Regions from separate parts of the Paenibacillus sp. MMS20-IR301 genome, predicted to be linked through region 2. Evidence: riboswitches for the same ligand, from Rfam matches in the RefSeq annotation. Region 2 holds a riboswitch; each other region holds the start of a gene.
The links. A riboswitch is a leader RNA that binds a small molecule or an ion and turns the genes downstream of it on or off. The one in region 2 is predicted to bind cyclic di-GMP.
Positions count from the first base shown of each region.

Region 1: another riboswitch for cyclic di-GMP. It lies ahead of LOS79_RS26430 (flagellar assembly protein A); the one in region 2 lies ahead of LOS79_RS23025 (anti-repressor SinI family protein).
Region 3: another riboswitch for cyclic di-GMP. It lies ahead of LOS79_RS22505 (choice-of-anchor A family protein); the one in region 2 lies ahead of LOS79_RS23025 (anti-repressor SinI family protein).

Region 1 covers NZ_CP135275.1:6,150,142-6,160,865, reverse strand. Annotated here, with positions in the region: gene LOS79_RS26435 (FUSC family protein) at 196-1,305, shown strand; cyclic di-GMP riboswitch class I at 1,602-1,695, shown strand; gene LOS79_RS26430 (flagellar assembly protein A) at 1,799-3,418, shown strand; gene LOS79_RS26425 (DMT family transporter) at 3,504-4,379, opposite strand; gene LOS79_RS26420 (LysR family transcriptional regulator) at 4,476-5,390, shown strand; gene LOS79_RS26415 (aldo/keto reductase) at 5,396-6,376, shown strand; gene hcp (hydroxylamine reductase) at 6,492-8,144, opposite strand; gene LOS79_RS26405 (Crp/Fnr family transcriptional regulator) at 8,363-9,064, shown strand; gene LOS79_RS26400 (aldehyde dehydrogenase) at 9,082-10,473, shown strand; gene LOS79_RS26395 (GNAT family N-acetyltransferase) at 10,581-10,724, opposite strand, start outside.
Region 2 covers NZ_CP135275.1:5,388,244-5,398,967, reverse strand. Annotated here, with positions in the region: gene LOS79_RS23030 (2-oxoglutarate dehydrogenase E1 component) at 1-780, opposite strand, end outside; cyclic di-GMP riboswitch class I at 1,950-2,034, shown strand; gene LOS79_RS23025 (anti-repressor SinI family protein) at 2,064-2,213, shown strand; gene LOS79_RS23020 (helix-turn-helix domain-containing protein) at 2,345-2,689, opposite strand; gene LOS79_RS23015 (TasA family protein) at 2,833-3,444, opposite strand; gene sipW (signal peptidase I SipW) at 3,535-4,119, opposite strand; gene LOS79_RS23005 (hypothetical protein) at 4,121-5,311, opposite strand; gene LOS79_RS23000 (aldo/keto reductase) at 5,705-6,682, opposite strand; gene LOS79_RS22995 (PadR family transcriptional regulator) at 6,826-7,386, opposite strand; gene LOS79_RS22990 (MDR family MFS transporter) at 7,393-8,913, opposite strand; gene LOS79_RS22985 (bifunctional diguanylate cyclase/phosphohydrolase) at 9,107-10,724, opposite strand, start outside.
Region 3 covers NZ_CP135275.1:5,270,117-5,280,840, reverse strand. Annotated here, with positions in the region: gene LOS79_RS22525 (hypothetical protein) at 264-719, opposite strand; gene LOS79_RS22520 (hypothetical protein) at 952-1,734, shown strand; gene LOS79_RS22515 (LPXTG cell wall anchor domain-containing protein) at 2,563-2,730, shown strand; gene LOS79_RS22510 (hypothetical protein) at 3,035-3,184, shown strand; cyclic di-GMP riboswitch class I at 3,268-3,357, shown strand; gene LOS79_RS22505 (choice-of-anchor A family protein) at 3,439-5,352, shown strand; gene LOS79_RS22500 (alpha/beta hydrolase) at 5,658-6,623, shown strand; gene LOS79_RS22495 (HD domain-containing phosphohydrolase) at 7,176-8,651, shown strand; gene LOS79_RS22490 (NusG domain II-containing protein) at 8,859-9,248, shown strand; gene LOS79_RS22485 (Gx transporter family protein) at 9,232-9,795, shown strand; gene LOS79_RS22480 (ATP-binding cassette domain-containing protein) at 9,815-10,681, shown strand; gene LOS79_RS22475 (energy-coupling factor transporter ATPase) at 10,657-10,724, shown strand, end outside.

The sequences.
Region 1 (10,724 bases), 760 kb from region 2:
TCCTCCTCTGGTTCGACAGACTTCAATATATATAGCATAAAGGAATAATCCTTTATATGCGATAGTTTACAATGTAAAAATTAGTCCGTGAAACTTAACAAGTTCGTAAAAACTGAAGCCGGTCAGGCACGTTTGGGGGTGCTATAATGAAAACGGCTGAAAATCATGTTAATTTTCTCACTTTTATGAAAGAAGATGAAATCAATGAACGAGGGGTTACAGGACCGCCTTGAAAAATACGGATTATCGCTTTATATGATACGCATTACGCTCGCTGCTTCACTCTCCTGGGTGGCGGTGCACAGCCTTTACGGGGACCATTATCTGTACTTTGCACCGCTGGCGGCAATTCTGATTACCCAGAGCAGTGTTAAAGCTTCCCTCGAAAAAGGCGCCTACCGGCTGCTGGGCATTGTGCTCGGCGGGATCGTCAGCCTGATTGTCGGCCGCTTCTTCGATGTAGGCGCGCTCTCCATTCTGCTGATGCTGCTGCTCGGCATAGGCGTAGCCACCGCGTGCCGGATTAATATCCAGGCTGTGTCGCAGGTCGGCGTAACCTCCGTTCTGGCGCTTACCTTCTATCATGATGGGTATATTGTCTGGAGAGTCGCCGAAACGCTAATCGGCGTGCTGATCGCCTTAGCCATAAATATGATTATCGTTCCGCCCAAAGGGTTCGTCAAGGTCAAGAGCTTGGCACTTGAAGGCAGTCTCCTTCTGTCTGATGCCTTAAGCGGCCTGACCGCCGGCAGCCGGGGTACCGCATCAGCCCCTGCAGCGCTTAAGCAGTCCGGTGAGCTGCTGGCAAAGAGTGACCGGCTGCAGAAGGAGCTGCATTACACGCTGTCCCATTTCCCGTGCCGCAAAGAGCTGGGTGCTTTATCACAGGCCACATCCCATCTCGGCAGGATACACGCATACGTTAAGGGTATTGCCGAGGAGATCGCTCTGCTGCCGGCACATTATGCTGCAGCAGACTGGATGATTGAGGTTGTGACGGCTACTGCGGACTGCATTGCTTTATACGGTACCCGGACACTGTCAGATGCTGAGTGCGGACGCTCCCTTCCAGAGAGCCTGCGCCGTGCCCGTGATGTACAGCTGGCCTGGTTCGCTGAACTGCAGGGGGAGTGCCCGCTCGCCGCATTCCGTGATCTCGGGGCAGTCTTCTCCCATCTGAACCGGATTCTTGAAGAGATTGAACGTGCTGATTACGCGGCAGTCTCAGCTGCCGCCCAGCCGGCCAAGGCCAATACAGCGCGCGCTGTGCGCTTTCTGCAAAAGGGACTCTCTCATAAGCTATAAGCTTGGGGGGTGTCCCTTTTTTTACATTCAGCCGGGATTTCACTGGATACCGTTACCATTATAACCAAATCTCCTATATGCTGTAAGCTCTGGTAAAGCCTATTTTTTTGCGCCCTGGCAATGCATATTTTAAGATTATTAATAAATTGGCAGAATTGAGTTGAAAAATAGCTTCTTAAGTACTAGAATTAAGCTTGTTTGCAGAAGTTTCTGTTACACCCAGAAACCAGTTATGATCTTTTTTGTCGATAACAGTCGATTCGAAATTGCCTCATGCTGAGTGTATATCATTGATCTATTTCTAAAGGCAAACTTTCCGAAAGGTTAGGACGCAAAGCCATGGGCCTAAAAGCGCAGATATGCCGCGTTTACGGTCGCCAGGCTGCCAATAGAGACCACGTAAGCCAGCTGCGGCCAAGAAGGCGTTCCCGGGCTTTATGATGCTCTTTTCTGTACGAATGCCATTGATTATACGAAAAGCGAGGTTAAGAACATGCCCCAGCAGTTCATTGATCCATCCCGGTTTGAATTCATGGAATCCCTGATGCTTGAACGTAACGGCTTCCTGGATTCATTCTCTGCAGAAGGCCTGGCCCCCAGCGGGACCAACGGAGATAAGAACGGAATTATTCTTGTGCAGAACAATCAGGTCTTTGTCACCCCGCCGCTGCTTGGCGGCAAGCCCGCCAGAATCTCAGCGGTTCCCCCTGTAGTTCTGAAGCTCAACTGGAAGACGATAACGGAACCTACCGAGGTGACCTCGGCAGATCATATTACCTGGGAGATCTGCGAGAAGCCGCAGTATCAGATTACCGTCTCTCCTGATAAGCTCAAGGTGCATTCCACTTTATACCGCGTGGAGAAGTATGCCTGGAATCTGGTTAATTGCCCCGCCTCCTTCGAGGCTGCAGTCCGGGCTGAGCCTAACCGGGCAATGCTGCTGTCCACGCTCACCATAGAAAAGATTCTCTCTGCTCTGGACAACCCTGTTATACTGCGTAATCTTAATATTCCTGCCCTGTACGCAGAGCTGGACAACCCTACATATCTTCCCGTCTGTATTGCCGAAGGAAGAGCCCCCCGGCCCGGCAGGGCATCACGGCTGGTATTGTCTCTTCCGGAGCATACGCATGCAGGAAACGGAATGCTGCTTGAGCAAGAAGCCGCGGAAACAGCAAGCCTGCTGGATTACCTCAGGTTTCCGGGCGCCCCTTTCGCGTGGGAGGGAGAGGCATTTGCCCGCAAGCTGCCGCCCGAAGAAGGAATTCCCGGATTCGACGTAGATGGAAGCGTGCTGCCGCCGCCTTCGCCGCAGGATTTCCCTTTCACAGGGGGACAGGCTGCCCGGCTCCTTCAGGACGGAGGCATCGCCGCTCTGCGGTCCGGCAGGCCGCGGATCTGCGGCAGCACCGGCAGTGCCCAGACCTGCGATATGCCGGCAAGCCTCCTGCTCACCAAAGAGCTGGCAGCGGAGTCTACGGATATTATGTTCGCCGGTGACATTATTGTTCCGGCTTCCATCAGTGGCCCCCTGCGGATTGAAGCGTTAGGAAATGTCTATATTTACGGCAGCATCCGGCAATCCACAATTACGGCCACCGGAAGCATATATATAAGCGGTGAGGCTATAGACTCCTGCCTCTACGCAGGTCAGGCCGGAGTGGAGCAGAACCGTCTGCACAGCTTCTCCAAGCTGCTTGCGGCAGAAGCAGCGGCCCTGCAGGAGGCTGCCCGTCAGTTGGCCAAGAATGTGGAATCCCGCCAGCAGTCTGTTAAATACGGCCTGGTTGTTATGCTGCTGCTGGAGGATAAGTTCAGCCATATTGATCCTCTGGTCAGTGATCTGCAGTCCGCCCTGCTCTCCATGAACCCTGCCTTCCAGCTCAGCGCAGAGCGGCTTAAGCATATGCTGGAGGTATTCTCTCATCCGGGACAATTCACAGAATTCATTACAGACAGTGTCCTCACCACCTTCTGCAGTCTGCTTCATAACCTCTCAGACAGCATTACGCAGCTCTATGAGGAATATGCTGTCATTGACATTGCCCGCTTACAGGGCAATGTCCAGCAATCCGGCGGCCGGCTGATCCAGCGGGAGCTGCAGCATCTGTAATGACGCAATATACCGGCTTTCAGAGTTTGTTACATAACATAAACGGCTGCAGTCCCGCCAGGCGGGGCTGCAGCCGTTTATTCTGTCAGTGCGTCCTGGCCAGCCTGACATTGACCAGAATAATGCTGCCCACGATCAGCAGCATGCCGATCACCAGATTCAGTGTAATCTGCTCATGCAGCAGAACCACACTTGAACCGATTGAGATCAGCGGAATCAGGAAGGTGAACGAGCCCACCTTGCCGGCTTCGCCTTCATTGATCAGCTTGAAGTAGACCATCCACCCCAGCGCGATTACAAAGACCGCGATGAATAACGTATTTACAATAAATGCCGGACTCCAGGTAATATCCCCCCAGCTCTCGGATGCTGAACCCGCAGCCAGCAGAATCAGTCCGCCGATCATAATCTGCATGGCCGTCATCCACAGCATATCCACCCGCGCCGCATTCCGTTTCGTATAGACCGTAGCCAGTGCCCAGCTAAGCGCACTGGCTAAAGCCAGAATCACACCGGCAGCAGAGATGCTTCCGGTGAATCCCCCAAGGCTCAATGAACCTACACCGAGGAAGCCGATGATGAGCCCGGCAATCTTCAGCCCGTACATCCGCTCGCCAAGCCAGAGCCAGGCAAAGATTCCAAGCAGCACCGGCTGGAGGAAGACAATGGCCGAGAATAGCCCGGAAGGCACATACTGCAGGCCAATCGTCTGGAAGCCGTAGTAGAAGACAATACTAAGGAAAGCCGACACCAGATAGACCGGCCAGAGCTGTCTGAAATGCAGCTGCCCCCGTCTCGGCAGGGCGGCAATAATCAGTATAATGCCAGCGGCTACTGTACGGATTCCCGCGAACAGTAGCGGCGGGGCGTAAGTTAAGGCAATCTTGGAGAGCGGCCAGTTGATGCCCCAGACAATCACAAGGAATACTAACAAGCCTATGGTTTGCTTCCGCTTCTGCATCACTGCACCTCTTGTTCTGTTTTATTTCAAAATGATACAATAGAACCAGTCATAATTGAAATGAATTATTCTCATGAGGGGCATACCAGATTCGTTATGAACAATACGCAAATCCGTCTGTTTGTCTTAATTGCCGAGAGCCGCAGCTTCACCAAGGCAGGCCTTGAGCTGAATATGACACAGCCCGCAGTCAGCCGGGCGATCTCAGCGCTTGAGGCTGAGCTGGATGTGAAGCTGCTGCTGCGCGACCGGCGCAGCGGACTGAAGCTGACCGGCATCGGTGAGCGCCTGCTCGTCATCTGCCGCGGCATTCTGGGCGGCTTCAACAAGATCGAGCAAGAGATTGCTGCCGAGAAGGGACTGGAGAAGGGGCAGCTCCGCATCGGCGCCTTCCCGGTAGCGGCCGCCCATTTCATTCCGTCCATTATCCGGGCCATCTCGGCCAAATACCCGGGAGTTGAACTTAGCCTGCATGAAGGCTCGGTAGCCGAGGTGAAGGAGTGGCTGGATACCAGATTCATTGACGTCGGCTTAGTCATTCCGCCAGTGGAGGAATTTGCTGCTCTGCCCCTGTTCCGGGAGAAGCTCTATGCTGTCCTGCCCGGCAATCACCCGCTTGCACAGAAGCCCTCCATTACAGTGCAGGAGCTGGAGACTGAACCCATGCTGCTCTGCCGGTCGGGGTACGAGCCTCCGGTAGTCGATTTATTCCGCAGGGCCGGCTGCCGGCTTAATGTGAAATACGAGGTTAACAGCTATATTACCGCGCTGAATATGATCAATGAGGGACTCGCTGCCGGCGTAATGTCCCAGCTCTCCCTCCTGTCCCTGCCGCCGAATGTGGCAGTCCGGGAGCTGGCGGAGGAGGCTTACCGCGATATCCATGTTGTGGTCCCTTCGCTGGAGGAGGCCTCTATCGCCGTCCGTCTGTTCATCGATACGGCTCTGCAGCTGTTCTCCGGCGGGGCAGCTGCAGAGCCGATCCATACTGCTAATATCCATAAGGAGTGATATTCATGAAATACAACCGCATGGGCAACAGCGGGCTGCAGGTATCTGCCCTTGGTCTTGGAACGAACGCGTTCGGCAAGCGTGCGGATCAGGAGACTTCCATCCGGATTATTCATGCGGCGCTGGATCAGGGTATAAATTTCATTGATACCGCCAACATATATGCCGGCTCTGAATCAGAGCGGATCATCGGTCTCGCGCTGGAGGGCAGACGCCAGGAAGCGGTGCTTGCTACCAAAGCCGGGCTGCCGAAGCATGAAGGCCCCGGCGGGAGCGGCTCTTCCCGCCACCATCTGATGCAGGAGCTGGAGGGCAGCCTCCGCCGGCTGAAGAGTGATTATGTTGATTTGTATCAGATTCATACCTTCGATCCCTACACGCCGCTGGAGGAGACTCTCCGTACGCTTGACGATATGATCTCCGCAGGCAAAGTACGCTATATCGGCGCTTCCAATTATGCCGCCTGGGAGCTGATGAAGGCGCTGGGGATCAGTGAGGCCCGCCACTGGGCCAAGTTTGTCTCCATTCAGTGCAGCTATTCGCTGGCTGACCGCACACCGGAGGCTGAGCTGGTTCCGCTCAGCCTGGATCAGGGACTGGGCATTATCCCTTACTTCCCGCTGGCCGGCGGCATTCTCACCGGCAAGTATGCCGGCAGCGACACCGTACCGGAGGGGTCCAGAGCAGTGACAGACCCGAACTTCCGCCGCTTCCTGACTCCGGAACGCATTGCACTCGGGGAACGGGTAAGCGCGGCCGCCGCAGAGCTGGACACAACGCCTGCGGCGCTGTCCCTGGCCTGGCTGATGAACCAGCCTGCCGTGTCCACAGTGATTGTCGGCGCAACCCGGGTAGAGCAGTTGCAGCATAATCTGCAGAGCCTGAAGGTCCAGCTGAATACTGAGACGCTTGCGCAGCTGGAGCTGGAGCAGGCCAGCGCCGCGTTCCGCACCGGCGAGCCGTTCGCTGTCTACCGGCTGCCATAATGCAGCTGGCTGCTTATATACAGCAAAGCGAGTCCCTGGTATGGCGGGGACTCGCTTTGCTCGTAAGATAGGCTGCCGGGTTACTTCATATTGCACCGGAGCTGCATATTGGTTGTTATACCGCTGCGATAAACATTTCCATATCTTCCTGCACAGTGGTGATGCCTCCGATGCCAAAGCTGTCTACCAGCACTTTGGCTACATTAGGCGAAAGGAACGCCGGAAGGGTAGGCCCGAGGTGAATATTCTTCACACCCAGATGCAGCAGCGCCAGCAGCACGATAACTGCCTTTTGTTCATACCAGGCAATGTTGTAGGAGATCGGAAGATCATTGATGTCTTCGAGGCCGAACACTTCCTTCAGCTTCAGCGCTATGACCACTAGCGAGTAAGAATCATTGCACTGGCCGGCGTCAAGCACACGCGGAATTCCCCCGATGTCGCCCAGCGGCAGCTTGTTGTATTTGTATTTGGCACAGCCGGCGGTAAGAATCACTGTATCGCTTGGCAGCTCCGCCGCGAAGTCCCTGTAATAATTCCGGCTCTTCATCCGCCCGTCGCAGCCGGCCATGACGAAGAACTGTTTGATCGCGCCGCTCTTCACCGCATCTACCACCTGATCCGCCACATTCATTACAGCCGCATGCGCGAAGCCGCCGACGATCTCCCCGGTCTCGATTTCAACAGGAGCACTGCACTGCTTAGCCTGCTCAATCAGGGCAGAGAAATCCTTCCGCCCGTCGGCCCCTGGCGCAATATGCTGAACCCCCGGATAACCGGTGTTCCCTGTCGTATACAACCGGTTCTTATAGCTTTCTTTAGGCGGTACAATGCAGTTGGTCGTCATTAGAACCGGACCGCCGAAGCTATCGAATTCTTCCGTCTGCTTCCACCAGGCGTTGCCGTAATTGCCTACGAAATGGCTGTACTTCTTGAAGGCCGGATAATAGTGGGCGGGAAGCATCTCGCTATGCGTGTATACATCCACTCCGGTACCTTCCGTCTGCTTCAGCAGCTCCTCCATATCCTTCAAATCATGCCCGCTGATCAGAATACCCGGCTTATTGCCTACACCGATATTCACCTTGGTAATCTCCGGACTGCCGTAAGCCGCCGTGTTCGCCCGGTCGAGCAGCGCCATCACATCGACACCGAACTTGCCGCATTCCAGAACCAGAGCTGTCAGCTCGCCTCCGCCCAAGGTATTATCGAGAACAGCCGTCAGCCCCTTTTCCATAAAAGCATGTGCACCCGCTTCGTAGAAGCCCAGCACCGCCGCATGCTCCATATAAGCTGCCATTCCCTTGAGGCCATAGGTTAACAGCTCACGCAGGGAGCGGATATCCTCATGTTCTGTGGCAAGCACGCCTACGGTCGCCGCCTTGTCCATCAGTTCCGCGTCTGTACCAGCGCTCCAGCAGGCTGCGTCATGTTCTGACATATAGGCAATGACTCCGGCATCCGCAACCCTGCTCCGCCATTTATCCCGCAGGGTAAGCCCCTCCCGGATTCTGCTTATAAAATATTCAGGTACAAAATTAGCATTGGTAATGGTAGCGAACAGACTCTCTATAATAAACTTCTCTGTCACCGGATCGGTAATGCCAAGCTCCCGGCCGCTGCGCGCAAAGACGGCAATTCCCTTAAGTGTATACACCAGAAGATCCTGCAGATTGGCTACATCACTGGTCTTGCCGCACACTCCCTGAATCGTACAACCCGTTCCCTTGGCTGCCTCCTGGCACTGGAAACAAAACATGTCGCTCATTACACATTCACTCCCTCAAAGTATTGTAAGCATAGACCCCACCCGTATCCATTCAAACTAAGCCCGCATTGCAAAGGAAAGGATTATTGAATTGGATAGCTGCTCAGCTGAACAGCCCGGTTGTGCCTGCCTTTACAGTTATCAGTAATTGTAGTAGACTTTCGTCTATCAATCGGTAACGGATGTTACCAATACCTGATTAAATTTGGAGGATGTATATGTCACCAGAGCCTGCCGTGCTGCAGTCCTGCCTGCTGTTCCGCGGCAAAACTGTTGAGGAAATCGGAAGTCTGCTGCACAAGCTGGCTTATACGGTCAGTACTTACCGCAAAAATGCTATCATCCTGGCTGAAGGCGATACCGCAGACCGGCTGGGCATTCTGCTCTCCGGACGGGTCGAGGTACAGAAGACGCATTCAACCGGCAGCAGTGTGACCATCGCCCACCTGAAGGAAGGGCAGACCATCGGTGAAGCCGTGCTGTTCCGCCGGGAGAATATAGTACCTGCTACAGTAACGGCTACAGGTCCCTGCAAAGTTATGTTTATCGGCAAACAGGAGCTGCTGAGAATATTCACGGCAGATACAGATATTCTTACCCGCTTCATTGAGAACCTGTCCGAGCGCCTGGTGCTCGTTAACCGGAAGATTGAGAATCTGTCTGCCGGCCCGCTGCGCAGGCGGATCATCAGCTTTCTGCTGGAGCAGGGGACCGAGCAGGCTTCGGCTGTTGTGAAGCTCCCCTTCACCCGGAAAGAATGGGCTGAGCATCTGAATACAGCCCGCCCTTCGCTGTCCCGGGAGCTTGGCTTTCTGCGCGATCAGGGCTGGATAACCTTCAAGGGCAGTGAAGTAACCCTGCTGAACCAGAGCCGGATGAATGACTACATTCAGAGCCTGCCTTCGGCAGGTAACCTGTAACTAAGGAGAATGCAAGCATGACGCAGTTCACTGCACAATCCATAAACCAGCTGCTGGCTGAGCACAAACAGTGGTTCAGCAGCGGACTTACAAGAACTCTCGCCTTCCGGCTGGAACAGCTCCGGAAGCTCAAGGAGGCCATCCTGACTTATGAGCCGCGGATTATCGCCGCGCTGTATCAGGATCTTCACAAGAGTGAGTTCGAAGCCTACGCTACAGAAATCGGCTTCACGCTGGACAGCATCGGCTATATGATGAAGCATCTGCGGCGCTGGATGAAGCCGTCCCGGGTGAAATCACCGCTGCATCTGTTCCCTGCGAAGAGCAGAATCCTCACAGAGCCTTACGGAACGGTACTGATCATCGGTCCGTTCAATTATCCGTTTCAGCTGCTCATCGAACCGCTGATCGGGGCTATTGCAGCAGGCAACGGTGCTGTGCTGAAGCCTTCCGAGAGCACACCGGCTACTTCAGCAGTCATCGAGGACATGATCCGCAGCACGTTTGACCCTGCATATATCAGTGTCGTTCAGGGGGAGAAGGAAACTACGAATCTGCTGATTCATGCAGCCTTTGATTATATTTTTTTCACCGGGAGTGTGCCCGTTGGGAGAATTGTTATGGAGGCTGCGGCGAAGAATCTGGTGCCTGTAACGCTCGAGCTGGGCGGCAAAAGTCCGGTCATCGTCGACAAATCTGCCAATCTGGAGGCTGCGGCCAAACGGATCGTCTGGGGGAAGCTGATTAATGCAGGCCAGACCTGTATCGCCCCGGATTATCTGCTGGTCCACAGCGAGGTTGCCGCTGAGCTGATTGAGCGGGTCAAGCAGAGCATTACGGCATTCTATGGATCTGACATCCGGCATAATGCGGAGTACGGGAGGATCGTGAATGAACGCCAGCTGCAGCGGCTCGCAGCCATACTGGAGCAGGACCGTGCCAAGGTAATTGCGGGCGGAGGCGTCGCGGAGGAGGAGCTGTACATCGAACCGTCCCTGATCTATCCGGCAGCCTGGAGTGATGCAGCGATGGAGGATGAAATCTTCGGCCCTATCCTTCCGGTTATGGAATATAACCAGCTGGACGAGGCAATTGAGAGCATCAATAAACGCCCCAAGCCGCTCGCCCTCTATCTATTCACGGAGGATAAGCAGGTGGAGCAGCAGGTAATGGAGCGCGTGTCCTTCGGGGGCGGCTGTATTAATGACACCATCTCGCATGTCGCCAGCACGCGGCTGCCGTTCGGCGGTGTCGGCAATTCCGGAATCGGCGGCTATCACGGCAAATACAGCTTCGACCTCTTCTCCCACCACAAAAGTGTGGTTAAACGCGGTACCCGGCTGGACTTGGGTATTGTATACCCGCCTTACGGCAAGAAGGTCAAGCTGGCGCGTAAGCTGCTGAAGTAGCGGATCGGGGCAGCACAAGAAGACACAAGCGGAAATGGCTTCGCCGTCCTATTCAAGGACAGCGGAGCCGTTTGTACGAGGAACCCATCCAGGCCGCTGCCTGGACTTCAGGTTGTAATATGATATGCGCATTTCCCGTTTTCAGCCTGCACAAGCCGGCCTGAGTGGGCTTCTATCACTTTTCTGGAAGGAATATTCCTTTCATCACAGGTTAGCAAGAGTACAGTTATCCCCTTCTGCCTTGCCGCCTT
Region 2 (10,724 bases):
CAGAATATGGGCAAGCACGTTTAGTCTTCCGCGGTGAGCCATCCCCATAAGAATATGTTCAGCGCCGTCATGGGCGGCAGCCCGTACAATCTCATCCAGCATAGGGACAAGGGCATCATTGCCTTCCAGGCTGAAGCGCTTCTGGCCGACGAATGTCTTATGCAGGAAGGTCTCGAACTGCTCTACCTGAATCAGCCGCTTCAGCAGCTCCTTGCGTTCTGCATTGTTCAAGGGAGCCGGTGAGGTGGTCGATTCAGCCTGGCTGTTAAGCCAGCGCAGCTCACGTTCATCATGCACATGCCCGAACTCATAGGCAATAGTCTGCGTGTATGCCTGGCGCATCCGGTGAACGGCATCCATGGCAGTATGCACGCCCTCCGGGGCATTCTCCCAGATCAGCGATGCGGGCAGGGCATTCAGGTCTTCGCGGGTGAGCTCGTAAGTCTCAATCTCCAGCCATTTCGCCATCGGGTTGCTGCTCCGCTCCAGCGGATCAATATCCGCAGCCATATGACCGTAGATCCGGATGTTGGCCATCAGCTTGGAGGCCTTTACGGCCTTTCTGAGCCACTCGGTATCCCCGGAAATTGCCGGTGGAGGCGTCTTGTCGGTCTCAGGGGCGAGCGGAGGCGGACCGGATACAGTGAACAGATCACGGTAGTGAGGCTCGACGGAAGCCGGGTTGTGGACGAATTGCTCATATTTCTCCTGGATGTAGCCCAGGTTGGGGCCGTAGTATTTGCTCCAGACGGAATGGGTATAGGGCTCTTTGATGGCCATGAATAGGTCCTCCTAACGGATAAACTCCACACGCGGCATACAAGTGTGCCACCAGGCGGAGCTGCAATGTTTGCGGTTTCATTCTCACCATTATTGTGCTACTTTCCGGCAGGGTAATCAATTCATACTTTCGGGCAATCCGTTCGCAAAACGGTATGATTCAACATGAGATTCATACGGAACAATCATAAATCTTATAGGCAAGGCCGGAGTAAAGAAAAATGCTATATAGATTGTACTAAAATACTTTAGAAAACCTGAATTACAGAATGTTCACCATAAACAGCGGTAATCAGCAAAAAATTTGGAAATAACGGCGGCCGGAAGTCCAAAACTCATCTTTAAGCGGAAAATCATGTACAATGAGCTGCCGCGCGCAGGTAAATGGGTTGAATGTACCCACCATTAAAAAATGCAGCCAGCCACGCAACGGTTGTTCAAGGGACCAGCTTAGCGTTACGGACATGAGAGACGTTAAGCCTGCAGAAAGCTACCTGAGTGCCGGACCTTAAGGACATCAGCGCCGTTATTTCACCGGAAAAGTGGATTTTGCCTATGAAAAGCGGCGGATAAGGGCCGTCATGTCCGTAAGCCCGCCCCAATGGCCTTTTTCGAGCGAACAAAGGCTGTGGTGTCCGTATGCGTCAGATTGGGAGTGTATTTGAACCAGACAGAGGGGATTGACCCTCTATAACTTGCTCCAACACCACGCTTGGCTTCCTTAGTGGGAGCGAAGGCCAGCAATCGTGTACAATAAGCTGTCGCGCGGATAGAAGGTGAATACAATAGAATGAATTTCGGCCGTTCAGCAAGAAGCTCTTTGGGCATTCCTGTATCCTAAATCAACAGGTAGCTTTCCAGTTCAAACTATAAAAAATAAAAATAAAATTTTTAAGAATTTTTGTAGTTGCAAAACATAAAATTGGGTAATTACTCTTATATTGTGTCACGGAAGCGAAGTCTATAATAACTATATTTAAACGGAATGAGGGCGCTTGAAATAAAAATGGGAATATTTATACAAGCTGTAGGCAATTTCAGCTAAGGTTCTTCACAACTTAACATAAAAAAATTCCAGATATCGACACACTTTTCGTTAAAGTTCTTGTATAATGTTATTGCGGAGAACGGTTTCATTGATTTTATCCAGATCCTTTCAAAACAAAGGGTCCAGTAAAGGGTAAACCTGCTGAAAGGCAGGGGCACAAAGTCTCGGATCTAAAGTAGAAATACTATGATGGCCGGACTGCCTGGGGACGAGAAAAATTCTAGGAGGAGATTTCTTGGATCAGTCCAACCAGGGGAATGATGAGCTTCAGGCAGTTGATCTGGATTTAGAATGGGTATATCTGCTCATGGCTGCTAAGCGGGCCGGTATCCAGGCGGATGAGATCCGCCGTTTTTTTAATGAGAAGGCACTTCAGGCGATGTAGGATAACCAGTCTTGCAGGGATACATACAGAAAAGGGCACAGCGATTAGAACGCTGTGCCCTTTTCTGTATTCCCGGGCAGGGGCATAACCGGGTGCAGCGGACCGCGCCTGGCTTTACCGGATCATTCTGTTCAATTATCCTTCTGGTCCAGCCGCCATTTCTGGTAATCAAGAAATTCCTTAAATTCACGCTTGCTTATACCGGAAGCCATAGCCTCCTGAACCAGGCTGAACCATTCTCCGTCCAGAGCCGGTTCTTCGGTCTCAGCGAGTCCGCCATACAGCAAAACATGAATGGATACCTGAAGCGCGTCAGCAATCTTTTCGATAAATTGAATGGAGGGGTTGGATTGAATATTCCGTTCCACATTGCTTAAGTATGATTTCGCCACGTCAGCCTTGTCCGCCAGTTCGGATAGAGAATAACCCTTCTCCTGACGAAGCCTATGGATGCGGCTTCCCATATTATCTGACATGATTACAACGCCCTCCGTACTTTTTGACACTAGTATAACAAAAATTCGCAAAACCGACAAAAATCATGCGGGCGGGAGAAAAAGCAGTATACCTTGACCGTTGCCGGCTTCAGATATACTGCTTTTAGACAACGCATCAGTTCTTAGTAGGCTTTCTTAGCACCTTGTTTAGCTTCGAAATCCCAGATCAGTTTGATTTTATCTTTCTGGAAATAGTTCTGTGCTTCGCCGGAATCCACGAATTCAAACTGTACTGTGAAGCTGTCCTCCGTACCGGCTTTGATGCCGTCAGCTTCAGTGAAGAGCTGCTCAATGAAAGTTCCGGTGTTATCTACAAGATCCGGGGTGATATTCTTCAGATCAGCGAGTGTAGTCTCATAGACCACTGTCGGTGAAGTGAGGGTCGCTTTGTCTTTATTCACGAGGAATTTCACTTTAATGAACTTATTCAGGTCAACGCCATTGTTGTCGCCGAGCGTATCGGTTACCTCTGAAGTCGTTTTGAGCTTGATTGAACCGATATCAAGGGTGCCGGAGTTTTTCAGTTTGAAGTTCTTAGTTACAGTATCGCCCGGCTTCAGGTTGGAAATATCAACGATGACAGAAGGATCCGAAGTCAGATCGAGTGTACCTGCTGCGAAAGTTGCTGTGCTCTGTGCAGTGTCGCTGAAGTAAGCGAAGGTTCCTCCGCCGATTAAAGACAAACCAAGTGCAGCCGATGCAACGCCAAGACCCAAAGTTTTCTTGATACCCATTAATAATTCCTCCTCTAATTGTTTGAGATTAGTTGTAGGCAGCGCCTATATATTTGTATCTTCCGGTTCGTAAACGGAAGGTAACAACAATTATTGCGGTGTTTCGGGTGCGGAAGGAGCGGATAGTGCCGCGTTTTTCTTTTCAAGTGCACTCAGCGCTTTCCACGAACTGTAGAGTGCATAGAACAGCAGCATCAGGCCCGGCACAATCATAAGGATTATACTGCCGGCTTTGGAGACGGCGAAGTTCATGGCATACCCGACATACGGGATAGTGGTTCCGGTGTACTGTGCGACAACATTGGCCGAGCTGACAGGATTCATGTCAGGAGCATCATTGTTATCACCTTTTGTGCGGTATAGAGCCTCACCGGTTGCAGAATTAAGTGTGGCTTCAACGATCCGGTGGGTAATCAGAATATTGTCCTCGCTTCTGAAGGTGATGACATCCCCCTTCTGGAACCGGTTCATATCTCCGCCAGGCTTCAGGGCTACAATCGAACCGGTCTGGATGCCTGGCTCCATGGAGCCGGAGAGCACGGTTTTGATTTCATACCCGAAGAAGGAAGGCTCACCGCCGGAGCTCTTGGATACGACTACGGCTGCTACCAGCAGGATGAAGATCAGGAGCATAGCTGTAGAGAGCAGGTTACTAATCCATTTTCTAATCTTCATGTTAATCTCCGCCTTTGTCTTGTTGGGAGTTAGAGAGATCTGGTGCAGGTTCTGGCTCAGGTACAGGGCTTGCCGTGGCTTGCGGTTCCTGTGCCGTGGCTTCAGTTAATTCAGGTGCCGGTGTTGCGGCAGGTTCTGGCTGCCCGCTTCCGGCCGGATCCGGGAGGTCTGTGACTTCGCCCGGTTTGTCTGCGGAAGTGTCTTCTGGTTTAGTCCCGTCCTCAGGCTTGGCAGCAGCCTTCTCCTCGGCCTCCGCCTTTTCTTTGGCCTCCGCCGCCTTCTGCTTCTCCAGAGCCTGCTTCGCTTCTTCATCTTTCTTCGCCTGTTCCGCGAGACGCGCCTGCTCCTCCTCTTCCAGGCGTACGCTGCGGGTCTCGCTGATCAGCTGCTGCTGGCTGCCGATTTCCGCTATGCTGGAAGCCGCACTGTCTTTCAGGCTAAGCAGTGAGGAATTAAGACTGTTGTAAGTGGAGAGCAGAGTGCCTGATATATTATCCTCCGGCAGAGTGGCCGTGACCGGGAAGATGAACCGCTGTGAAACCGCCTCCTGGCTGAAACCAAGGGGACCATAGACCAAGTCGCTGACGGTCAGGGAATAAGCTGTATCCGGATCATGCAGTGACTGCAGGTACTGGATAATTCCGTTTAATGAAGCGGTCAATGTTTCTGACAGCACGTCGCTCTGCGAGAGGCTGCTCTGGAATTCGCTGAAGAACTGATCATCAGTAATTTCAAGACAATAAGGATCAAGGTTGTTCATATATCCTCCGATTACCGCGAGTCCTGCGGCTGCAGCGTTTATTTCTGCGGTTAGCTCATTCCAGGTTTGCTGGTTAGCATTCAATTGGATATCTGCTTGCTTCAGACCGGAATTAAGCTCTGATAACTGTTCTGAGAGATGTTGTTCGGCAGCGTCCAGCTCAGTCAGCGACATGCTCTCTATGGATGATATTCCCTGATAGCTTTGCGGGAAGCTGTAGTCCTTAAGGGATGCAGCTAACAGAACTGCGGCAGTAACATGGCCTTTGAACTGAATAAGCTGTTCTTTGAACGTCTCGGGAAATACTGCACAGAAGCTGATCTCACTCTCCAATTGGGCTGCATCGGTAAAGCCGCCGTAGGTATTGCCGATCTGCTGTGAAGTACACAGGAAGAGCAGAGAGATTACCACGCCTGACTGCAGGGAACGCAATCCTATTTTGGAGCCCGTGTTTACCCTTTTTTTAGATCTGGGTTTCAGAGGAAGTCCTCCCCTCAAAAATCTGTTTATCTGTTCGTTATTATCGTTCTTTATTAAGAACGTTTCGGTAATGAAATCATAACTGTATTGTTTCAAAAAGAAAACCGTCATTTACTTCTGTATTTCCTTTATAACGAACGAAAATCATTGTTTTTCTTGATTTATCTCTATTTATCACTGTATATCTAAATATGTTCTTAATAAAGAACGAATGAATATGTCGTTTTTGCAAAAAAATAACCGGCTGCGCCTGGCGCATACCGGTTATTCAGGGTTTATATTTAAATGTTAATTTCCGGGGGACAATCTGTCATTCATCAGCTAAGGATAATGAGAGCAGTTTCCCTAAGGGAGCTTCTCCCCGCGCGAGCTGACATACAGCTCGTACCATTCCTTGCGCGTAAGCTGAATGCTCTCCGCGCCTGCACAGGCCTTGATGCGCAGCGGATTAACCGTGCCGATGACCGGCTGAATTGCTGCAGGATAAGTCATCAGCCAGGCCAGTACGATCGCTTCGGGGGTTGTGTTCTTCTCCTCAGCGAGCGCACGGACTCTGGCTGCGGTGTTCACTACACTTTCAGGCTGCCCCTCCAGCGGGCGGCCGCTGAACAGACCCTGGGCCAGCGGCCCCCAGGCCTGGAGCTGGATGTTCTCTTCGCGGCAGTATTCTATCGTGCCCTCGGGGAAGGTGATATCCTTCCACTGTTCACGGTTCACGCTGAGTGCGGCGTCGACCCAACTGATTTTGGCCAGGCTCATATGCAGCTGATTCACGATGAACGGCTCGTCACAGTAGGCCTGCAGCAGCTTGATCTGGGCGGCGCTCATGTTGGAGACGCCGAAGTGGCGCACCTTGCCGGCGGCCTTAAGCTGATGCAGTGCTTCAGCAACCTCTTCGGGATCCATAAGCGGGTCCGGGCGGTGGAGCAGCAGAATATCGATATAATCTGTGCCCAGCCGCGAGAGCGTTCCGTCTACACTGCCCAGAATATGCTCCTTCGAGAAATCAAACATATTGGTGATATCCCCGGGCTCCATTAGCCTGATTCCGCATTTCGACTGCAGAATAACTTCATCGCGCAGGCCCGGACGCTCCTTGAAAATCTGCCCGAATACCTTCTCCGCCTTGCCGCGGGTATAAATATCCGCATGATCAAAGAAGTTAATTCCGATCGACAGCGCTGCTTCAAGGGCCTCATGACCCTGTTTAATTTGACCAGCCGTAACCGGCTCATGGTCCCATTCTCCGCCGAGTCCCATGCAACCTAGAGCAATGCGGCTGGCAGGAATGCCGCGTTTGTTTAGCGGTAACGCTTTCAGCAATTGTATCCCTCCATACCTGTTGAATTAATGACTGCGAGAATATTGTACACCTTCAGGAACTGGTATGGTATTCCGCAGTACAAATAGAGGATTGTCCCGGGCCGCAGGCAGCGGCAGGGAACAATCCTCTTGTGCAGATGATGCTATAAATCAATCGGTCTGCCGGTATCACTCAGCCTGCGGTCAACCACATCCTGATGCAGACGCTTCAGCCATTTCAGCTCAGTCAGACTGTGCTCATATCGGCCGTACATCAGATGCAGCGCTGAGCGGGGGACCACCGTAATATGCTCCTCATATACCTGGTAAGCGTAGTTCACCTGGTGTTCTGTCTCCCGGATCCGTTCCTCCAGCAGCCGCTCAACCTTCTCCTGATCAATATAACGCGAGAGGGCCAAGGCCATGTAGAGCGGATGATAGAGCTGACCACTGGTCTTGATCTGCTGCAGAATTAGCTGCTCCATGAGTTCTCTGCCTTTATCAGTGATCCGGTAGATTGTCTTATCGGGGCGGTCAGGGCTGCGGATAATCTCGACGGCTTCAATATGTCCGCCTTCGGCCAGCTTATCCACAGCATAATACAGGGAGCCCATCTGCAGCTTGATGAACTGATCCATTGTGCGTTCCTTCATGACTAGTGTGATTTCATAAGGGTGCATATCCCGTTCCAGGAGCAAGCCCAGAATCAGCAGCTTCATGGACATGTCCGCTTACCGCTGGCCTGAAGCCGGCTGCGATTCCTTCGGCTGAACGAGCAGGCGGTCCTTCGGCATCACCAGAACAAACACAACTGCAAGCGCCGCAGGCACAATTGCCCACATGAACGTATGCGTAATTGAAGCGGATAACGAATGTGTAATCTTCTCCAGCACCGGCGCCGGAATTTGTGCCCGGGCTTCAGGAGTCAGCGCAGCACGCGGATCGCCGAAGGAGGAAGCCTGGCCGCTGTTGCCGAAGGCTGCACCAAGCTCCGAGGTGAAGCTGTTGCGCTGGATAATCCCGAAGATGGTAATCCCCAGCGTCATGCCGAGGGAGCGCAGGAAGGTGCTGGTAGACGTTGCCGACCCCCGCTGGCGCATGTCGAAATGATGGATGGAGGACATGCTGAGCACGGAGAAGGAGAAGCCGACTCCGAATCCTGTCAATGCCATGAATACATTCAGCAGCAGGCGGGAGGTGTCCGGAGTCAGGGTGCTGAGTGAGAAAATCCCGGCAACGAAGCAGACAGCCGACAGCATCATGATATTGCGGAAGCTTGTTTTGGTAGTGAGCAGGCCCCCCGACTGGCTGCCTACAACCGTACCGATCATCATCGGCATCAGAATCAGGCCGGAGTTGGTAGCGGAACCGCCGTATACCCCTTGGACAAAGATTGGAATGTATACAGTCGCCACAATAAAAGCAGAACCGTAGAACAATCCGAGCAGACTGCTTGTGGCAAACAGCCGTTTGCGGAACATGGCGAAGGAGATTACCGGTTCAGCCGCAACCCGTTCAATGAAGATGAAGGCGATCAGGAATACAGCAAAGCCGGCGAACAGTCCGAGAATGGTAGCTGAATCCCAGGCATACTGGTTGCCGCCCAGCTCCAGCGCGAACATCAGGCAGATAATGCCCGCCACCAGCGTGAAGGCACCGCCCCAGTCAATCTTTTGCTTGGCATGGGATACAGATTCTTTATAGGAGCTCATGATCAGGAAGAACGAAACTACGCCAATCGGCAGGTTGATATAGAAGATCCAGTTCCAGCCGACGTAGTCGGTAATATAAGCGCCAAGCAGCGGGCCGATGACACTGGAAATACCGAAGACTGCACCGAATAAGCCGGTAAGCTTGCCTCTGGACTGCGGCGGGAAAATATCAAAGACAATCGTGAAGGCAATCGGCATCAGCGCACCGCCGCCAATCCCTTGTATCGCCCGGTAAATACTCAGTTGGGTGATGCTGGCCGCCGTACCGCAGAGGGCTGAACCGATCAGGAATACAATTAGTCCGAAGATGAAGAACCGTTTGCGCCCGTACATATCGGACAGCTTGCCGAAGATCGGCGTACCGGCCATAACCATGACCATGTAGGCTGAGGTTACCCAGACGATTTTATCAAGCCCCCCCAGTTCAGAGACAATGGTACCCATCGCCGAGGCAACAATCGTATTATCCATAGCGGACATCAGAATGCCGAGCAGCAGTCCGGCAACGACGAGCTTAAGATTGCTTTCTTTTGTGTGCATGTACAAACTCCTTTTCGCTTAAGTATTCAATGACAAATCTCATTATATTCAAATTTGAATAGGGGAGCAATCTTTTTCTGGGCAAAATAAATGCAGACGCAAATAAGCCGCCCTTGTAAGCCAAGAACGGCGGGTCTTCTAATTATTCCATAACGGGCCGGCATTCATTCCTGCGCCGCAGGCAAATTGTTATTCATGATATAGCAGCACCAATGGGACGCAGCTCACGGGCTTCAATATATCCGATGAACAGCTCGGTCAGCTCAGGGTCAAACTGTGTTCCCGCACAGGCGCGCAGCTCTGCAATAGCTTCGTTAAAGGATTTGGTCGGCTGATACGGACGCTCTGTAGTCATTGCATCGAAGGAGTCAATAATAGTCAGCATCCGGCAGAGGCGGGGAATCTCTTCGCCCTTGAAGCCGTACGGGTAGCCTTTGCCGTCATAACGCTCATGATGCAGCTCAATATAGGGGGCCAGCTCTTTGTACTTGTCATTGGTCAGGGCCATTTCCTTGCCCCAGGTCACATGCCATTTGACCATCTCCCATTCCTCCGGCAGGAGCTTGTCCTTCTTATTCAGGATGCCCCAGGGAATCTCCAGCTTGCCGATGTCATGGATAAGTGCCCCGAGCGTGAATTGGCGCCTTGCAGGATTGTCCAGCTGAAGCAGCTCGCTGATATCCATAGCATAGCGGAATACTCGTTTCGAATGCTTGAAGGTCTCCAGATCCTTATACATGAACAGGTTCAGCTGTTGCTCAATGTCGCGCACATCCTGGCTGAAATCGATGTCACGCTCCAGTGAGGACTGGTTGCCGTAGATATGCACCATATTTTTGCCCTGCTTCTTGGCATAATAGAGCGCCTGGTCGGCATGATCAACCAGTTCGGACTTGAAGTGAACATCCGGCTGATATCCGGCGATGCCTGCCGAGAAGGCGAGACAGCCCTGGGGGAAGATCTCGGTGCCTTCAAAGATGGAGTTATTAAGCAGTTTGCGCAGCTGCTCGATGAACACCTTGGCTTGCGCGGCATCATAGCCCGGCAGCAGCAGGGTAAATTCCTCCCCGCCGTACCGGGAGACGATAATTCCGGTGCTTGCAGTTTCTTTTGTCAATAAATCTGCCAGAAAGACAATCAAGCCGTCGCCCTTGAGATGACCGAAATGATCATTATATTTCTTGAAATCATCGATATCGATCATCGCGAGGGAGAGCGCCTGGCCGCTAGCCTCCGATCTGCGCATTTCCTCCTCCAGGGCTGCCTCGAAGTAGCTGTGGTTGTACAGTCCGGTCCGCTGGTCCCGGTTCGCCCGTTCCTCAATGCTCCGGTACATGCTGAACAGCCGCTTGAAGGAATACGAGATCAGAATGCTTAGCCCGAGGAAGAGCGCCAGTCCGGTCATCCCGTTGTAGTAGAGCAGGACGGTAAGCACCAGAGAGAGCACCAGTGTGCACAGATAGGCAAGTACAGCGTCGGTCAGCATATCTTTGAGTGTAGTGTACAGATTCTCATGGAACATTAAATAGTAGAATATCCCGACAAGAAGCAGATTCAGGCTGAAGTAGACCAGCATGGCACTGGCGTAGGCCGGCAGATGACTGCCGAGGAGCGGGCCTTGCCGTCCGCCGGACAACGTGAAGATAAAGGCTGCTGAGCTGATCAGAATGCAGTATATCGCAAAGTTATTCAGGTGCTTCCAAAGCAGCGTTGTTCCCCATTCGATGAACACCAGCACGAGGGAGGACAGCAGCAGCACCAGCAGGGCGAAGGAGGGTCCGAAGATAAAAATACAGGCCAGATATACGGAG
Region 3 (10,724 bases), 120 kb from region 2:
GAATAGCTGAATAGGAGGTGTAGATTATTGAGAAAAAGAGTGAGTAAGACGGCCGTCTTTCTGTTGACGGGCGTTTTGACAGTGAGCAGCGCCTTCAGCTGGGGCTGGGATGCAGAAGCGGCTTCAAACAAGCCATTTGTCCCTATACCCGCGTTAGAGGCTGCAGGCGGAGTGAACGCTTTGATCTTTAGGGATTTCAAGCAAACACTGGATCTGAATGAGCGGAATATTGCAGTTGGCAGCGATATATCGCGGAGTGAAGATTATACAGCTGCGCAATCCTCGAATGAGCAGGCTGCTAATGACTTTGTCACACTGACAATACGTCCAACAACGAAACCGACGGCAACTCCAAAGTGCACACCGACGCCGAAGCCGACGGCAACACCAACAGCGACACCGAAGCCGACAGCTACACCAACGGCGACACCGAAGCCGACAACTACACCAACGGCAACGCCGAAGCCAACAGCAACCCCAACGGCGACACCAAAGCCGACAGCTACACCAACGGCGACACCGAAGCCGACAGCGACACCGAAGCCGACAGCAACACCAACGGCGACACCGAAGCCGACAGCGACACCAACGGCAACGCCGAAGCCAACGGCGACACCGAAGTGTACACCAAAACCGACACCGACAGTCAAACCTACATCAACGCCGAAGCCGACAGCAACACCAACGGCGACACCGAAGCCGAACACCAACGGCAACACCAACGGCGACACCAAGCCAACAGCGACACCGAAGCCGACAGCGACACCAACGGCGACACCGAAGCCGACAGCGACACCAACGGAAGACACCCAACGAAGCACCGACGCCGACACCGACGACCAACGGCAACGGCCGACACCGAAGCCGCCAACGCCGACGATAGCACCAACGAACACCAACACACCGCCGACAGCACACCAACGGCACGCCGAAGCCAACGGCGACACCGAAGTGTACACCAAAACCGACACCGACAGTCAAACCTACATCAACGCCGAAGCCGACAGCGACACCAACGGCGACACCGAAGCCAACGGCAACCCCAACGGCAACGTCAAAGCCGACAGCTACACCAACGGCGACACCGAAGCCAACGGCGACACCGAAGTGTACACCAAAACCGACACCGACAGTCAAACCTACATCAACGCCGAAGCCTACACCAACGCCGACGATAGCACCAACGCCAACACCGACAGCTGCACCGACGCCAACGCCGACGATAGCACCAACGCCAACACCGACAGCACCGACGCCAACGCCAACAATTGCACCAACGCCAACACCGACGATAGCACCAACGCCAACACCGACGATAGCACCAACGCCAACACCAACAGCCGCACCGACGCCAACGCCAACGATAGCACCAACGCCAACGCCGACGATAGCACCAACGCCAACACCAACAGCAGCACCGACGCCAACGCCAACAATTGCACCAACGCCAACACCAACAGCCGCACCGACGCCAACGCCAACGATAGCACCAACGCCAACGCCGACGATAGCACCAACGCCAACACCGACGATAGCACCAACGCCAACACCAACAGCCGCACCGACGCCAACGCCGACGATAGCACCAACGCCAACACCAACAGCCGTACCGACGCCAACGCCGACGATAGCACCAACGCCAACACCAACAGCCGCACCGACGCCAACTCCGACGATAGCACCAACGCCAACCCGACAGCCGCAGCCAACGTACGACACCAACGCCGACGATAGCACCAACAGCACCAACACCCAACACCGACAATCGCACCAACGCCAACGGTAGCACCGACGCCAACCCCAGAACCGACACCAACGGTAGCACCAACGCCAACCCCAGAGCCGACACCAACGGTAGCACCAACGCCAACCCCAGAGCCGACACCAACGGTAACACCAACCCCAACCCCAGAACCGACACCAACACCCAACGCCAACCCCAGACCGACACCACACACCAACGCCAACCCCAGAACACCGAACACCCCAGAACCGACACCAACACCAACACCGACACCGACACCAACACCGACACCGACACCGACACCGACACCGACACCGACACCGACACCGACACCGACACCGACACCGACACCGACACCGACACCGACACCGACACCGACACCGACACCAACACCGACACCAACGCCGACACCGACACCGACACCGACACCAACGCCGACGCCGACACCGACACCAACGCCGACACCAACACCAACACCAACACCAACACCGACACCAACACCGACACCAGCGCCAACAGCGCCGCCAACACCGACGCCGACACCAGCGCCAACAGCACCGCCAACACCGACGCCGACACCAGCGCCAACAGCACCGCCAACACCAACGCCGACGCCAGCGCCAACAGCCCCGCCAACTGCAGTAACAACACCGGCTCCAATAACACCGCCATTTATTTTTGCCACACCAACACCGACGCCGGTAATCCCGGTTGTAATAATCGTCGATGATCCTCTGCCTTTGGGTCCAGTAGCAACTGCGGTGCCATCAGCCACACCTAAACCGGCCGTGGCAACACCAGCACCAACCGCAACGCCGATGGTGACCATCATTGATGAAGAGATGCCCCTAGGCAGTGTCCCGGCCGTAGCAACTTTACCGAAGACCGGTGAATCAAGTCCATTCCCTTATTATTTGGCAGGAGTAATGCTTGCGGGATTAGGGATATTCCTCGGTAGAAAATCAAGATCAGGGAAACGTAAATAAACTAAAGAGTTAGGCTCTTCCCGAAAAAGCTGGCGGTATCACCGCTGAACGGGACAGGGGCTGCTTGGGGAGAAGACGTCCTCCCGCAGGCAGCTCTTTTTTATGTGGATAGATGCTGCATAAGCTTACTCGGAACGGTGTGGTATAATTTTTGCAATATTTCCTGCGGAAGCTGAATACGTTAGAAGAACTGCAATCAATACAAGAAGGGCTGGAATCCTATCTTGATTTACTTAAATTTGCGATATTTAAAAATAGTTCTTTTAGCGCAGTTTCAAAAAAGCATGATCGTTTATTGCGGAGTATGAAAAGAAGAAGGGAGATTAGGGAGAAAACTGCTGCATTTGGCGTTAAATCCTTGTATAGTGCTGCATTGGGAGATTTTAAGGGGGAAATAATTCAAAAATTCACAAAGGAATTAATTGACAACAGGCAGAGGGAGCAGATAAACTGAAAATAGTTCCAGAGTAACGAATGTCATAGACTTTTCACTGTAGATATGATTTAGTGCATAATTTCACAACATAATAACTTACTCACGTATAAAAGCAAACCGTACGAAAGTGCGGGACGCAAAGTCAAGGAATCTAAAGCGCCTGACAGCGCCATGATCGTCCGGCTGCCGTAAAGAGCATACTCTCTTTCCGGCGGCCTTTTTTTGTTATATGAAACAAGGCATTTATTATATTAACTGTGAGGTGAGCCTGTATGATCCGGTTCAGTAAGTTTAAGCGTCTTATCGTGTTAGGTCTTATATCTGTTTTGGTTGTAGGTGGCAGCGGAATAACTCTACTTGGCAATATTTCAGTAAAAGCCGAAGGAGCTTCTTTGCCTGGTAATGCTTCTAAGTATAACGTGTTCATATTGGGCAGCTATGAAGGCATGCACAGTGATGTGGAAGGCAGATTAGCCGCGGGCGGAAATGTAAATTTAAAAGAAGGCTATTCAGTTGGGCACAGTCTGACTAGTCAAGAAACGAAGGAAGCTTACTCACTTATCGCTGGTGGCGATTTGAATTATTCGCAGGGGGAGACCGTTGGTGATGTAGTGTACGGAGAGCATTACACCGGAAACGGCGGTCCTCGCGGAGGTACAGGAACATTGCAGCTCAAAAAGAATGTCATAGATTTCGCGGCCGAGTTCAGCTTATTACGTAATAAATCGGAACAGCTAGCCGCCGTCTCCGCTAACGGGACTACAACGGATAATGGCAGCCTTACTCTTACAGGTAAAAATTCCGGTGTGAATGTATTTACAGTAGACGGCAGCAAGCTATCCAGTGCTCATGGTCTGAGTATTGATATTCCTGAAGGCTCGACAGCCATAATTAATATTTCCGGATCTACAGTTTCTATGAAGAACATGGGCGTCTGGATAAATGGTAAAAGCAGCACAGCCCAGGCTACAAAAGTGTTATATAACTTCAGTCAGGCAACCAGCGTGCAGATTGAAGGCATAGGTGTATTGGGAACTGTATTTGCACCGCTAGCTTCCATTAACTTCAACAATGCTCAAATTAACGGCAATGTAATTGGAGCTTCATTCTCTGGATCAGGGGAATCTCACCACTATCCATATACAGGTCAAGATCCATCTACACCAACGCCGACACCAACAGCAACGCCGACAGCGACACCAACGGCAACGCCGACAGCGACACCAACGGCAACGCCGACAGCGACACCAACAGCAACGCCGACAGCGACACCAACGGCAACGCCGACAGCGACACCAACGGCAACGCCGACAGCAACACCAACGGCAACGCCGACAGCGACACCAACGGCAACGCCGACAGCGACACCAACGGCAACGCCGACAGCAACGCCGACAGCAACACCAACGGCAACGCCGACAGCGACACCAACAGCAACGCCGACAGCGACACCAACGGCAACGCCGACAGCAACGCCGACAGCGACACCGACGGCAACACCTACAGCGACACCAACGGCAACGCCAACAGCAACGCCGACAGCGACACCAACGGCAACGCCGACAGCGACACCAACGGCAACGCCGACAGCGACACCGACGGCAACGCCGACAGCGACACCAACACCAACACCAACACCAACACCAACACCAACACCGACACCGACACCAACACCAACACCAACACCAACACCAACACCAACACCAACACCAACGCCAGCACCAACAGCGGAACCGACACCGACGCCAACGCCAGCACCAACAGCAGCACCAACACCAGCGCCAACGGCTCCACCGACGCCAGCACCAACAGCGCCACCGACACCGGCACCAACGGCTCCGCCAGTGGTATCGCCGTTTACGTTCATTCTGGCGACGCCGACGCCGGTTACCACTTTCATTGTAGAGGATGATGCGGTTCCGCTCGGACCGGTAGCCACTATATTGCCGAAGGCTACAATCCGGCCAGCCACTGCGGCACCGGTGCGAACTCCTGCAGCTTCGCCGTCAGCGGGTCCCGAATTAACCATAGATGATGAAGAGATTCCGCAGGGTAGTGTGACTGCGGCAGCCACTCTTCCGCAGACGGGAGAATCCAGTCCGGCGCCTTATTATATTGCCGGTATAGCTCTTGCGGGTCTGGGCCTGCTGCTGGGCAGAAGAGCAAGAAATAGCAGACGTAAATAAACTATTTGCTGTTTACCACGGGCTAATGGCGACTTTGGGGCTGCTTTTGGAGGAAATATGCTCCGAGAGCAGCCCTTTTAATCCTTTAGAATCAATAAGGGTTAGGAGTCCGCAAAGTGCCTCAGTCATACAGCCCCACATTGTGGGGTTATTTTATGCGGAATAACCGCAACATCCAGACTGCCGGCAGAAATTTCAAGATGGCTGGAAGCCGTGCTATACTGACTGCATAGCTGCTGGTTTGTTGACACAAGAGTATTAATCACCCTGAAGTATCTGGGTATTCACCGGAAGGAGAAACGTGTATGTGGAGTGTAATCCTGCTTGCAGGGCTTATTATTATGGTAGCAGGGGTAGTGTATGCAGGATTCTTCTTTTACGGAGTGGCAATTAAGCGGGCGCCGAAGGATTTCCTGGCAAAGACACCGGATCTCAAGGTTGACCCGCCGGTAGCCGGCGCTTCATGGGGGGAAGGCGCAGACTGGGTGTCACGGCAAAGCTTCCGCGAAGCTGAACTGATCTCGCATGATGGACTGAAGCTGAAGGGTTACTTTCTGGCATCGGGGCGGGCTGCCGGGCGTACGGTGATTATTGCCCACGGCTATTCCGGCAAAGCCAAGGATATGGGAGCAACCGCCAAGAACTATTACGATAATCTGGGCTATAATGTGCTCCTTCCTGATGCCAGAGGGCACGGGCAGAGTGAAGGCAGCTATATTGGCTTCGGCTGGCACGAACGGCGCGATTATCTGCAGTGGATCAATTATATTCTGGAGGAAACCGGACCTGAAGCGCAGATTGTACTGCATGGTGTATCGATGGGCGGAGCAACCGTGATGATGACGGCCGGGGAAGAGCTGCCTCCGCAGGTGAAGGCAGTGGTAGCGGATTGCGGATACACTTCGGTCAAAGCCCAGCTGTCCTATCAGCTATGGCGGATGTACCGTCTGCCGAGCTTTCCGTTCGTGCCGGTTGCCAGCTTAGTTACCAAGCTCAAGGCCGGTTATCTCTTTGGTGAAGCCTCTGCGCTGAAGCAGGTGCGCAAAGCAAGGGTTCCGATCCTGTTCATTCATGGAGACGCGGATAAGTTCGTGCCGTTTGCGATGATGGAGGAATTGTACCGCGCCTGCAGCAGTCCGAAGGAGCAGATGGTAGTGCATGGAGCGGGGCATGGTCTTGCTTATGATACGGATAAAATACAATATGTCCGCAAGGTTGGCCAATTCGTGGAGCGTTATGTAGACAATCCGGCATCGGTCCGTCCGGTCTGAATACCTCCTGAAACGTAGACGCGCCCGGTATCCGCAAATTAGGCGGTTACCGGGCGCTAATATGTTCCACACATGGGGCCTTTCCCTGCGTTCAGGGAAGCAGCACAGCCATGCTTATCGGTATATGAATCCCCCGCCGTTTGTGAGCGAAACGGGTGTCGTAGTTCCTTGTTATTTCCAGCAGCCGTGTGGCGAGAAAAATCCTTCCAATACGACAAAAGCCCTACCTCTCTTTTGTCCTTGCGGCTCCGTGGCCGCGCCAGTGTGAATCGGAATGCTATGTTCGAATTTGATCTCATAAAAAGGAAAGGTCCTGCAAGAAAACGTAAGATTTTGTGTCCAAACTGCCGATAGTATAGAAAAGTGATTCATCGGCCTGACATCTTCTTGATGGGGATAATATACTCGAAAACAAATATTGGATTATTATATCATGAAAAATATATAAATACAAGCGGTAACGGGCTGAGGCCGGACGGGAATGAGGTACAGATGAGACTATACAGAATATTTTTAAAGAATCAGATCCGGAATTATATATTCGGCTCAGTAGTGGCAGTGCTGGCCGTAGGAAGTCTGCTTCTGTTGTCCTCGCTGACGATAAGCACCCAGGAGTTTTTCCGTCTTCTGCTGGTTCTCATGCTTTCCTTCATCATTATGGCAGTAATGGAGATCGGGGTCTTCCTTAATCAGATTAAGCCAATCCGGGCAGCTCTGCTTGAGGAGAATCTGACACTGCCGATGCTGGAGAAGGCATATCTCCATACCCATCAAATGCCCAAACGGGCGGTACAGCGGATTCTGGGGCCGCATCTCATGGGGTTATCCCTGCCGGCTATACTAATGACGTTCTGGATGATCCGTAATGGATGGATTACGATACCGTATTTCTATATGCTTATAGCAATGGGCGGAGCTGTACTGGTGGCCAGTATGCATGCGCTGATTGAGTTTTTCCTTACCTGTACGGCAATTATTCCCCTGATCAAAGAATTCAGAAACCGCGCGCTGGAACAGTATGGTGTTGATTTTTCACTGGAAGGGCATGTGTTTATACCGATCCGCCCCAAATTTATGGTGAGCTGTATGCTGATCGGCACCTTTCCGCTGTTTCTGTTTATCATGGCTACACATATCCGCCTGCATGATCAAGGAGGTGCGGTAGTTGGAGTCGGGATGCAGAATTACTGGGCCTGGGCAGGGATGGTGCTGCTGATCGGGACCACCTTCTCCTCCATCGCGGCCTGGCTGCTGACGAGCAGTGTGCAGCACCCGATTGATGAGCTGTACCAGGCAATGAATCAGGTGAAGGACGGGAATCTGATCCAGGTGCAGGACGAATATTCCGATGAATTCTCGAAGCTGGTAGCGGGCTTTAATATGATGGTCCGGGGGCTGCAGGCCCGGGAGCAACAGAACCGGCAGCTGCTGGACAGCTACTTCACCACGCTTGCTGTGGCGCTGGATGCCCGTGACTCCTATACCGCGGGTCATTCGCTGCGGGTGGCGGAATATTCCGTCATTATCGGACAGCTTGCCGGGCTTACGGGCCAGGAGCTGGATAACCTGCGCAAATCGGCTCTGCTGCATGATATCGGCAAAATCGGTGTAAGTGACAGCGTTTTGTTCAAGGAAGAGGCGCTGACGGAGGAGGAGTTTGACCAGATCAAGAGCCATCCGGTGCTGGGGGAGAACATCCTGCGTCAGATAGAGCCGGCTGAGAAGATGGAGCCTTATCTTGGCGGCGTACGTTCACATCATGAGCGTTATGACGGCAGAGGATATCCGGATGGTCTGGCAGGAACGGATATTCCGCTGCATGGCCGGATTATTGCGGTGGCGGATGCCTATGATGCGATGACCTCGGACCGGCCTTACCGCAAGGGGATGGATCATGACCGGGCACTGGCCATTCTGGAGCAGGGGAGAGGCAGCCAGTGGGACCCGGAATTCGCCGGATTGTTCCTGGACTATTTCGGGCGGAAGGCCCGGCTGCACCAGGATATCTATCCGGTCAAAACCGGATAAAAAGGGCTTCACCTCCCGTTTATCCTTATATTTCTTGCAGAAGCGGATGCCATCCAATTTCAGGAAGGTTCCGCTTCTGCTTTGCGTGCCTATTTTGTGAACTGGGCATGAAATGCGACAATTAACGACTACATTCATTGAAGGATTGAGGGCAGACCGTTATAATTATTAAGTCTGGTTTTTAATTAAAAAATAAGGGAGATTTTTATGAAACGCGCAGATGTGCTGCTGATTTCTATTGTTCTGATTGCTGCGCTCGCTTTTATAGTGCCGAGGTGGCTGTCAAACGATGCTGATAAAGGCGGGCCGGGCAAAGAGCTCGTGGCGAATATAACGGTGGACGGAGAATTATTCAAAACGGTAACACTGACCAAGGAAGAACAGACGATTGAGGTCCGGACTGACCGGGGCTATAACATTCTGAAGGTGCATGATTACGGAATCGAGATGTACGATGCCGACTGTCCGGACCAGGTATGCCTCGGATTCGGGTTTATTACACTGCCCAAGCAGACCATAGTATGTCTGCCGCACCGGGTATTAGTAGAAATTGCAGGCGGGTCGGGGGAGGATGAAGTAGATGGCTATGTCCAGTAGTGAATCCGCAACAGCACTCAAACGGACGGTAATCATTGCGATTTTTGCAGCCGTTGCGGTGGTGCTCAGTATTGTTGAGGCTCAGATCCCGCTTGCCGGGATGGGGCTGATGCCCGGGGCGAAGCTTGGCTTTGCCAACATTATGATTTTGACCTGTATTTACTTTCTGCGCGCGAGGGATGTATTCGTACTCGTGATTCTGAAGACGCTGCTGACGGCCTTTCTGCTTGGGACACTGTCCAGTCTGCTCTTCAGCCTGTTCGGCTCGCTGTTCAGCTTTGTTGTCATGTTCGCCCTTGTGAAGCTTGGCGGCACCAGATTCAGCGTCATCGGCATCAGTATTGCAGGCGGGCTTGCCCATAATACCGGCCAGCTGCTTGCGGCTTCGTTTGTATTCCATTCGTCGAGTATTTTCTACTACCTGCCTGTTCTGCTGATCACCGGGATTGTTACAGGGATTGCTGTGGGCTTTGCCGTCCGGTATGTGGTAGCGTCGCTATCCAAGATATCCTTGTTTGAAGAGTTCCTGAACGGACCGGGTCACTAGCAGCGGAAGGATGACTAACATGAATGATTTGAACCAAGAGAATAAGGCAGGCGGGGAGTCCGCTGTTATAGCTCTCAAAGAGGTCTCCTTCGGGTATGATCCGGAGCATCCGATTCTCCATAATATTACCTTGTCCATTCCGCAGGGCCAGTGGGTAAGCATCGTCGGCCCGAACGGATGCGGGAAATCTACACTGGTTAAGCTGCTGAATGCCCTGCTGCCTAAGAGTGCCGGGGAGATTTATGTCTGCGGGCACAGACTGCAGGAGGAGACGACCCGGGACATCCGGCAATGTGTCGGGATGGTGTTCCAGAATCCTGATAATCAGTTCATCGGGCAGACGGTAGAGGAGGATATTCTGTTCGGCCTGGAAGGGCTTTGTTTGTCCTATGAGGAAATGAAGCAGCGGCTGGAGTTCTATACCGGGAAGCTGGGGATTAACCATCTGCTGTCCAAGCATCCCGGAGAGCTTTCGGGCGGACAGAAGCAGCGTGTCGCCATTGCTTCGATTCTCGCCATGAAGCCAGGCATCGTCATCTTCGACGAGGCCTCTTCTATGTTAGACGAAGGCAGCAGGAATGAGCTGATGGCTATTCTGCAGGATATGCGCGCAGAAGGGACCTACACCATTCTGATGATTACCCATGATGCGGATGAGATTCTGGCCTCCGACCGTGTGCTTGCCCTGCATGGCGGCAGTATTGCTGCTGATGTGCCGCCTGCGGAGCTGTTCCGCAGCGAAAGCCTCCTTGCGCAATGCCATCTGCTGGAACCGTACCCGTGGCGTCTTGCCCGGGAACTGCAGAGCCGGGGAATTACGGTGGATGTACCCGCCAGCGAAAAGGAGCTTATAGACAAGCTATGGCCATACAATTACAGCAAGTAAGCTACACCTACGCTGAGCGCAGCATGTGGCGGGTGGCGGCGCT